Regions from separate parts of the Erwinia magellanica genome, predicted to be linked through region 3. Evidence: predicted binding sites of a transcription regulator. Region 3 holds the regulator's gene; each other region holds the start of a gene.
The links. The regulator CRP, encoded in region 3, controls carbon source genes, mostly activating them, when cyclic AMP is high. The targets are predictions, from matches to a motif close to ATGTGANNNNNNTCACAT.

Region 1 (3,281 bases), on a different contig from region 3:
ATAAACGGATAGACCCAGGCCAGCGCCAGCCCGCCAAAAGAGAGCCAGATGGTCATCGCATTCATGGTCAGCACCAGACAGAACGAGACCAGTACCAGCCCGGCAAACAAGAGTTTTGCCTCTCTGGAGGTCACCGCGCCGCTGGGTAAGGGACGGGCCTGGGTGCGCTTAACATGGCCGTCAATTTTACGGTCGGCGAAATCATTAACCACGCAGCCAGCGGCGCGCATAAAGAATACGCCAAGGGTGAACACAATCAGCACGTTAAGCGGCGGGATCGCTTTACCCGCCAGCCACAGCGCCCAAAAAGTGGGCCACAGCAGCAGCAGCGAGCCAATCGGCTTGTCGATGCGCATCAGACGGCTGTAGGCCTGGAATTTACTCACTGGAAGCCTTCTCTCCACGTTACGGGTTCCCTTTAGCCAACAGCGACTGATAAAGCGGTGCCGGCGGTAAAAACAGTTCGGTCAGCAACAGCGGCTTGCCGGAGAGACGCAGACGGGAACGCCGTCCCCATAACGCCTTATGCTGGCCCGGCTCGATAAAATCTCGCGTCAGCGTTGAAGAAGAAAAAAGATAACGTCCCAGCGGGCGGGTGCCCAGCTGTTGCAACATCTGCTCTGGCCCGATCAGGGTTGATTCAGGGACAATTGTCCGGCCAGCGAGCCAGGGCACGCCGTCGCCACACAGCAAAATTTCACGCAGCCAGTAGCGGGATTCCTGAGGGAGAAATTCCACCTCCTGCGCCGCATCCTCTGGCCCAATAAACCCTTCACGCACAATATTCACCGTCACTTTTTCACAGTGACGTTCAAAACGTTGCGTCATGGAATCTTCTTCCATCAACCAGTCCAGCAGCGGCCTGGTCAACAAGGGCGAGGAGGCAGGAAGCCACTCAAGGGCGCGCAATTGCGTCAGCGCGTTTTCAGCCATTCGGCTTCTCCGGGCAAAAAATTGGGTGCCATAGTGTAACGCAGAGGTTAAAGGAGAACACAGCATGAGAAGGGAAATTAATGCGAATTTTGCCGGGAGCGTTGCGCGCCCTTCAGGGCGCGCCGGAAATCATTCGCGCTTCAGGCGATTGCTGTTAGCCAGCCAGAGAGTCACCACCAGGATCAGAATAGCGACGGAATAGGCGAGCGTATCCAGCGGATTTTTATGATCAACAATGATCAGGCGAATAATGGCCGTGATACCGATATAAACGAAATAGCGCAGCGGGAAGTGATAGCCCGACTGAAAGTACTTCACGATCAGGGCAATAAATTCAAAGTAGAGGAAATAGATTACTATTCCATCGATCAATAAATAGGAAGAGGTCTGTTCGCCGGCGTTCAGCAACACGTTGGCGAGATGAAAGGTCTCCTTGCCTAAAAAAACGGCCAGAATGCAGGCCAGTCCTATCAGCCCAATATTCAGCAACATCTGTAATAACCAGGCGATACGCGTGGCGGTAATCATGGTGCTTCCTCTAAAATCATGGTTATTGGTCAGGTTAATCCTGATACGCACAATATGCTTTAGTGTGAGCCAGTTCACAAGTTTTGCTTAGCCACCGCCCCGCTTTCCGCAGCAGTCGCTGATAAAGCCGCCGCTTTTACTCAACAGCACCCGGTTCCCCATGCCTTTGCGCTCCGTGACAGGGGCTGACGCAGCAGGCAGTTCCAATAAAAAAGGGTGCACACTGTGCACCCTTTGCAAGCCCCATTCAGGCTTTTTGACCCGCCGCGTTTGGTTAGCGGAAATCGCGATCCCGGTCACTGGTCATATCATACAGCTGGTATTTACGACCCAGCATCTGCCCGCCATCACGCGTCAACGGCGTCCAGCTTACCTGCGCACGGCCACGCGTTGGCGAAGCAGTAAACAGATCCATTGGAATCGAGATATAGAAGCCTTTGGTGAAGTCTCCTTCGCCGTACTCTTCCGCCGAAACGTTGGTTTTGGTGGCGTAAGCGCCCACAATCACACCGCTGTCGAACTGGCGGGAGACATCAATGGTGGCCCCTTTATCTTCGGCCAGATACTGACCCACGCTGGCTTTCACCAGCACCTGGTTATTAAAGAAGGAAGGACGCCAGTAGGCTGTCAGATTACCGACTTTTGCTGTGTAGTCGGTAAACTGCATCATGTTGTCCCAGTCACGCTGTTTGACGTAGTTGGCATCGATGCCCACTGCCCAGTCAGAGTCCAGCGGACGGTAGATCACTTCGCCCCCGACGCCACCGTACATGGTTTCCAGATAGCCGCCATAGATCTGGCCGTAGAAGCCATTACCCAGGGCGTGCATGTAGTTGGCCTGCAAATTATTAACGTAGACGTTGTTATCCACATAGTCGCGAATATGCGTACGAACGCGAGGCAATGAAGAGTCGTTTGGTGCACCGTTGTAATTAAATTTATCGTAGTTGTTTGCCAGATTGCCGAACACGCTACCATCAATCAGCAGGTGCTTCGTCAACCAGTAATTGGCGTTTGCCATCACGCCTACCTGGTAGAGATAGAAGCTCTCCGGGCCGCCAACAGACTGATTCAGAACCGGCGCTATGCTGTAGTTGAAGTCATCAGCATCAATATAGTAACCCTGCTCGGTATGGCCCGGATCGACCGGCTCAACACGCTTTTGATCCAGCGTCTGCTCTTTGCCCAGCGGATAGCCTTCCAGCTGCTGGCGAAGGCTGGCGACCCTGGTTTCCGTGGTGACTTGCGGCATCCGGTCGCGAATTTCCGTCACTTTCAGCGTGTCGATATTGGCTGGCAGGTTATTCATCAGGATCACGTTAGCGCGATCCACCCCTTCCTGGGTATCACGATACTTTGTCTGCCGCCCGGAGACGTACAGCGTGTGATCCTGCACCTGAATATTTGGCGCATCCAGTCCGGCGTTATATTTCAAATCGGTCAGCTGGCTCGCCACGGCAGTCTGCTCAAGAAACTCACCCTGCGGTTGCGGTTTATAAGCGGGTTTGGCGGAATCAATGGAAGCCGTATGCAGATCGTTGAAGTTAGTACGCAGCGTGAAGCCAGCCATAAAGGTGTTGCCGCGCTCGTAGCTGACATTCACATCTGCCCAGTCGGTAAGACGATAGATGGCACCGACGTTAATTTTGCTTTTCTGTTCAAGGCGGCCGGCAAAGTCATCCTGATAATCGTTGCCTTCATATTCCGCCTTCAGGCGAAGCGGCTGCCAGGGGGTCTGATACTCCACGCCGCCAAAAATCGCCGCAGGGCCTTTAAACATATCCTTGCCGCTGACGGAACCTGCTGTCCCGCTGGTGTCA
Region 2 (3,281 bases), on a different contig from region 3:
ATCTCTTCGGGTTTACGGTCGCTGGCGCCGGTTACCACCACAGTGGCTGTGGTACCCGACGGGTAGAGATTGCCCTGCTGCTCGTCCAGATGAATGCGTACCGGTACGCGCTGCGCCAGCCGCACCCACTCAAGGTTGGAGTCGATGGTAGCCATGCCTTTGCTGTCGATGGTGCTGCTGCTGTTCGTTACGCCTGCGGCAACGCTGTCTACCGTGCCGTGCAGAACCCGGTTACTGCCCAGCGGGGTGATTTCAACCCGGTAACCCGGACGGACGCCCTCCAGCTTGGTCTCTTCCATATAGGCCAGCACATAGAAAGTATGCTGCTGAACCAGCGCCACCGCCGTGGAGCCGCGGGTAATAAACTCTCCCCGGTAGACATTCAGGTTGGTGACCCAGCCATCGGAAGGCGCTTTAACCACGGTACGGGCCAGATCCAGCTTAGCGGTATCACGCGTGGCAACCGCTTTCGCCAGCTGATGTTCCGAAGTCTGGTAATCGTTATTAGACTGCTCGATTGCTTCACGGGACATGGCGGAAACGCCGAGCTGATTACGACGGCTGGCTTCACGCCGCTTCTCATTCACCAGCGCCTGATAGTAAGCCACGTCCGCTTCCGCTTCATCTAACGCCTGCTGATAACGGGGCTGATCGACCACAAAAAGCACCTGGTCTTTTTTCACCAGTTGGTTATCACGGACGCGCACATCGGAAATCAGCCCGCTGACGTCGGGGGCAATAGCCACGACATTAGCGGTAAATTTAGCATCACGCGTCCAGGGCGATTCGGTATAGAAGACCCATGCGCGGAAGATAACGATGACGGCGATAATCACCAGAATAATGGTAATGGCGTATCGGGCAATTTTAGTTGTTAGCGCTTTCACTAAGACCTCAGACAAACAATCGGGAAACCAGGTAGAACAGGCAGCAATAGAGTGCCGTATTAAACAGTGCAGGATGCCAGACCAGGTCATAGATCCCGGTAGGCGTCAGCAGCCGACGCACCAGCCAGAACAGCATCAGTGACACTATAATTTCAAAGAAGATGGGCGGAAACGAAAGCCCAAATATCACAATAACCGGAAGCACACTCATCTTTTTTCCTTGTCAGTACCTTGCCGGGCACACGCCTTGCAACAGGCTCCCTCCCTGATAAGGGGGTCTGCTGATCTACAGGTTGAAGGTAATTCATGACGGTAAGCTGTCAGATAATCCTAACCGGCGCTCAATGAATCATAGCGTATCCATGAGCCTGCATAGTGACGAGTAGAGTTACAAGAGAGTAACCCGGCGGTGCTATAGTAACGCGCCTGACTATACGTTTTCTACCTAATGTGATCTAAATCACTTTTAAGCCAGAGTTAATAATGGACAGATTAAAAGGCATGTCGGTTTTTGCCCGCGTAGTGGAGCTGGGTTCTTTTACGGCCGCGGCACAGCGGCTGCAAATGAGCGTCTCCGCCGTCAGCCAGAGTGTGGCCAGGCTGGAAGATGAACTTCAGGTCAAGCTGCTGAACCGGAGTACGCGCAGTCTTGGGCTAACGGAAGCGGGAAAAATCTATTTTCAGGGTTGCCGCCGCATGATGCTGGAAGCACAGCAGGTACATGAACAGCTTTATGCGTTCAATAACACTCCGGTTGGCGCGCTACGCATCGGCAGCTCCTCAACAATGGCGCAAAATGTGCTGGCGACAATGACGGCTGAAATGCTGAAAGAGTACCCAGGACTGACGGTAAGCCTGGTGACCGGTAACCCCGCACCTGACCTGATTGCTGACGGGCTGGATCTGCTTATTCGCGTAGGCGCACTTCAGGACTCCAGCCTGTTTTCACGACGCCTGGGATCGATGCCCATGGTGGTCTGCGCAGCGAAAAGCTATCTGACGCTGCATGGCACCCCGGATAACCCCGCAGATATCGGTAAGTTTTCCTGGCTGGAGTACAGCATTCGTCCCGACAATGACTTTGACCTGATTTCGCCGGAAGGGGTCTCTATTCGCCTTTCACCCCAGGGCCGTTTCGCTACCAATGATTCACAAACGCTGATCCGCTGGCTGGTGTCTGGTGCCGGGATTGCCTATCTCCCTCTGATGTGGGTGATAGAGGAGATCAATGCCGGGAAAGTGGATATTCTGTTTACGCACTATCATTCAGCGCCAAGACCGGTCTATGCCGTCTATACGCAGAAAGATAAACTGCCGCTGAAGGTGGAAGTCTGCATAAATTATCTGACGGAGTATTTTGATAAAGTGGCGGATATCTATCAGGGATCGCGGCAGGAGTAGTACCAGCGAAAAAAATAGAGCGCTAAAAGCGCTCTATTCAGGGGTTACTCATCTTCTGCTTAAAGCTCTAACCGTCCCCACTACAGAAAGGGGAAGTGCTCCCGGTAGAAGTTGTGGGATCAGGCCGTGCCGCCCACCGTCAGCTTATCTAACTTCAGGGTGGGCTGACCTACGCCGACCGGCAGACTCTGCCCCTCTTTACCGCAAACGCCCACGCCTTTATCCAGCGCCAGATCGTTTCCGACCATAGAAATTTGCTGCATCGCTTCAATGCCGGAACCGATCAGGGTCGCGCCTTTGACCGGTTTGGTAACTTTACCGTTCTCAATCAGGTACGCCTCAGAGGTTGAGAAGACAAACTTACCGGAAGTGATGTCCACCTGGCCGCCGCCAAAGTTGGGTGCATAGAGGCCATACTCAACGCTTTCAATAATATCCTGCGGCGTTGATTTCCCTGCCAGCATATAGGTATTGGTCATGCGTGGCATTGGTAAATGGGCGTAGGATTCACGACGACCGTTGCCGGTTGGGCTTACGCCCATCAGCCGCGCATTCAGCTTATCCTGCATATAGCCTTTCAGAATGCCGTTTTCAATCAGCACGTTATACTGACCCGGCACGCCTTCATCATCTACCGCGAGGGAACCGCGCAGCCCTTCAATAGTACCGTCATCTACCACGGTACAGATTTCAGAAGCCACCAGCTGCCCCATCTGCCCGCTGAACACCGAGGTGCCACGACGATTGAAGTCACCTTCAAGGCCATGCCCAACGGCTTCATGCAGCAGTACGCCAGGCCAGCCAGCGCCCAGCACCACCGGGATCGTGCCGGCCGGCGCTGCTACTGCATTCAGGTTCACCAGTGCCATGCGCACCGCCTCACGCGCCCAGGCTTCTGCGCGCATTTCGCCAGACTCATCGGCGAGGAAAAATTCATAGCCGAAACGGCCGCCGCCGCCGCTGGAGCCGCGTTCACGCTTACCGTTTTCCTCA
Region 3 (3,281 bases):
CGTGGCTGCCCATGTCGATCTGCTGGTAGGCGTGGTGCCTATCGTTAACCTGGAGTGGATCCAGAAGCTGGTGCGTGACACCAGCGAACGCGGCCATTCGCGTGAAGCGGTAATGGATTCAGTGGTGCGCTCAATGGAGGATTACATTAACTTCATTACGCCGCAGTTTTCGCGCACACACATTAACTTCCAGCGTGTGCCGACGGTGGATACCTCCAATCCCTTTGCAGCCAGGGCTATCCCTTCGCTGGATGAAAGCTTTGTGGTGATCCACTTCCAGGCGCTGGAAGATATTGACTTCCCCTACCTGTTGTCGATGCTACAGGGATCCTTTATCTCGCATATCAATACGCTGGTGGTGCCGGGCGGGAAAATGGGGCTGGCAATGGAGCTGATTATGGGGCCGTTGGTTAAACGTCTGATTCAGGGCAAGAAAATTGAGTAACGCCCCGGTAAACAGACGTTACTCCCCTGCTCAGCGATCTACTTTTCCTGTAATTCGATCACTTCATAGCTGTGGGTCATATTAACCCCTTTACCCAGCATCAGCGCCACAGAGCAATACTTCTCTGCCGAAAGATCGACAGCGCGCGAGACGGCTTTGTCACTCAGCCCGACGCCGCTGATAATAAAGTGCAGATTAATATGGGTGAAGAGGCGGGGAGCCTCTTCGCGCCGCTCTGAGGTGAGCTTCACCTCGCAATCCTTTACGTTATGACGGCCCTTTTGCAGAATAGAGACCACGTCGATGGCGCTGCATCCACCCGCAGCCATCAGCACCATTTCCATAGGACTTGGCGCTTTATCCCCGGCGTTTCCATCCATCAATACCTGGTGTCCCGATGAGGATTCTCCCAAAAACGTTAACCCTTCAACCCACTTGACCCGAGCCTGCATAACAAGTTCCTCTAATTCATTTAGTTAACATCAGATTACGCTTTAGCCTGAAAAACGGCAATGTGGCAGTTTTCACACTATGCTGAAGCGAGACAACAGAAGACACTCACTGAAAGCTGTGCTACAAACAAAGCTGTAATATTTTCGTCAGTACTCTACAGGCACGACGAAACAAGACAACATAACGAGCCAGGCTTTTCACAGAGGCCCGAATACATTTCCTGATGGGAAACGCTTGATTATTTCAACGCCTGACAGGGAACTCTGCCCCTGTATTTAGGCACGATGACAACAGAGGATAACAGCGAATGGTTCTCGGCAAACCGCAAACAGACCCGACACTTGAATGGTTCCTGTCACATTGCCATATTCATAAGTATCCATCCAAGAGCACGCTGATTCATCAGGGTGAAAAGGCAGAAACCCTCTACTACATCGTCAAAGGCGCAGTAGCGGTGCTTATCAAGGATGAAGAAGGCAAAGAGATGATCCTCTCTTACCTCAACCAGGGTGACTTCATTGGCGAACTTGGCCTGTTTGAAGAAGGTCAGGAGCGTAGCGCGTGGGTACGTGCGAAAACAGCCTGTGAAGTGGCTGAAATCTCTTATAAAAAATTCCGTCAGCTTATTCAGGTCAACCCTGACATTCTGATGCGCCTCTCGGCACAGATGGCGAGTCGACTTCAGGTTACCTCAGAGAAAGTGGGCAATTTAGCTTTCCTTGATGTCACAGGTCGCATTGCGCAGACCCTGCTCAACCTGGCGAAGCAACCCGACGCCATGACCCACCCGGACGGGATGCAGATCAAAATCACCCGTCAGGAGATTGGGCAGATTGTTGGCTGCTCACGCGAAACCGTAGGCCGTATTCTGAAAATGCTGGAAGATCAGAACCTGATCTCAGCACATGGTAAAACCATCGTTGTCTACGGCACACGCTGATCGGCTCTGATCCACGGCGCAACAGCTCTTGTTGCGCCTTTTTATTTGGTACGGAGTGATGTGGCGTCGACTGATCTATCACCCTGAAGTGAACTACGCGCTGCGCCAGACGCTGGTGCTCTGCTTACCGGTGGCTGTCGGCTGGCTGCTGGGTGACCTGCAACGGGGCCTGCTTTTCTCTTTAGTGCCTGCCTGTTGCAACATCGCTGGTCTTGATACTCCTCACAAACGCTTCTTCAAACGCCTGATCATCGGCGGAAGCCTGTTCGCCTTCAGCAGCTTCCTGATCCAGTATCTGGGCGGACATGCGGTGCCTTTACCCGCTATTCTCTTCACCATGACGATGCTGCTGGGCATAACCGGTGAGATCAGCCCGCTGCATGGCCGACTGCTGCCCGGCTCGCTGATTGCCGCTATTTTCACCCTCAGCCTGGCTGGCCGGATGCCAATATGGGAACCGCCAATGCTCTACGTGCTGGGCACCATCTGGTATGGCCTTTTTAACTGGTTCTGGTTCTGGCTGTGGAAAGAGCAGCCGATGCGGGAGACGCTCAGCCTGCTCTACCGCGAGCTGGCGGGCTACTGCGAAGCCAAATATTCCCTGCTGACCCAGCTGACAGATCCTGAAAAGGCGCTGCCACCACTGCTGGCCCGGCAGCAGAAAGCTGTCGATCTGATCACTACCTGCTACCAGCAGATGCATATGCTCTCTGCCACCCGCTATAACCATCACAAACGCCTGACCAGAGCGTTCCAGGTGGCGCTGGATTTGCAGGAACATATTTCGGTCAGCCTGCATCAGCCCGAAGAGGTTCAGAAGCTGGTAGAGCAGAGCCATGCTGAAGCGGTGATCCGCTGGAATGCGCAAACCATCGCCGCCCGGCTTCGCGTACTGGCTGACGATATTCTTTATCACAAGCTGCCTGAACGCTTCACGATGGATAAGCAGCTACAGGCGCTGGAGAAGATCTCCCGCCAGCACCCGGACAATCCGGTGGGCACCTTTTGTTATTATCATTTCAGCCGTATCGCCAGGGTTTTACGTACCCAGCGGCCTCTGTATCAGCGGGATTTGATGGCTGACCGCCAGCGTCGTCTGCCCTTGTTACCCGCTATCAGAAGCTATCTGTCGCTGAAATCAGCCGCGCTGCGCACTGCCTCCCGCTTTGCCGTGATGCTGACTTTTGCCAGCTCGCTGGCGCTGTTCTTTAATTTGCCGAAGCCTTACTGGATCCTGATGACGGTGATGTTTGTCAGCCAGAACGGCTACAGCGCAACCCGCGTGCGGATCCAGCACCGTGCGCTGGGCACCCTGGCGGGACTGATTATCGCCGCCATCACGCTGCGCCTTCATGCGCCAGAATCGGTGGTGCTGCTGGTGATGCTGGCGATTACGCTTATCAGCTATCTGTTTATCCGTAAATTCTACGGCTTCGCAATGAT

Region 1: a site for CRP is predicted at 1,524-1,541, ahead of psiE (phosphate-starvation-inducible protein PsiE). Genes of this name have one in related genera too.
Region 2: a site for CRP is predicted at 1,336-1,353, ahead of aaeR (HTH-type transcriptional activator AaeR). Genes of this name have one in related genera too.

What each region holds. Positions count from the first base shown of each region.
Region 1 is NZ_JBCHVC010000003.1:540,374-543,654, forward strand. It holds gene ubiA (4-hydroxybenzoate octaprenyltransferase) at 1-386, opposite strand, end outside; gene ubiC (chorismate lyase) at 406-933, opposite strand; gene psiE (phosphate-starvation-inducible protein PsiE) at 1,063-1,461, opposite strand; gene AAH450_RS14260 (YjbH domain-containing protein) at 1,736-3,281, opposite strand, start outside.
Region 2 is NZ_JBCHVC010000006.1:139,997-143,277, forward strand. It holds gene aaeA (p-hydroxybenzoic acid efflux pump subunit AaeA) at 1-887, opposite strand, end outside; gene aaeX (p-hydroxybenzoic acid efflux pump operon protein AaeX) at 895-1,098, opposite strand; gene aaeR (HTH-type transcriptional activator AaeR) at 1,371-2,288, shown strand; gene tldD (metalloprotease TldD) at 2,408-3,281, opposite strand, start outside.
Region 3 is NZ_JBCHVC010000004.1:51,175-54,455, forward strand. It holds gene AAH450_RS14755 (phosphoribulokinase) at 1-445, shown strand, start outside; gene AAH450_RS14760 (OsmC family protein) at 484-897, opposite strand; gene crp (cAMP-activated global transcriptional regulator CRP) at 1,206-1,838, shown strand; gene AAH450_RS14770 (YccS/YhfK family putative transporter) at 1,897-3,281, shown strand, end outside.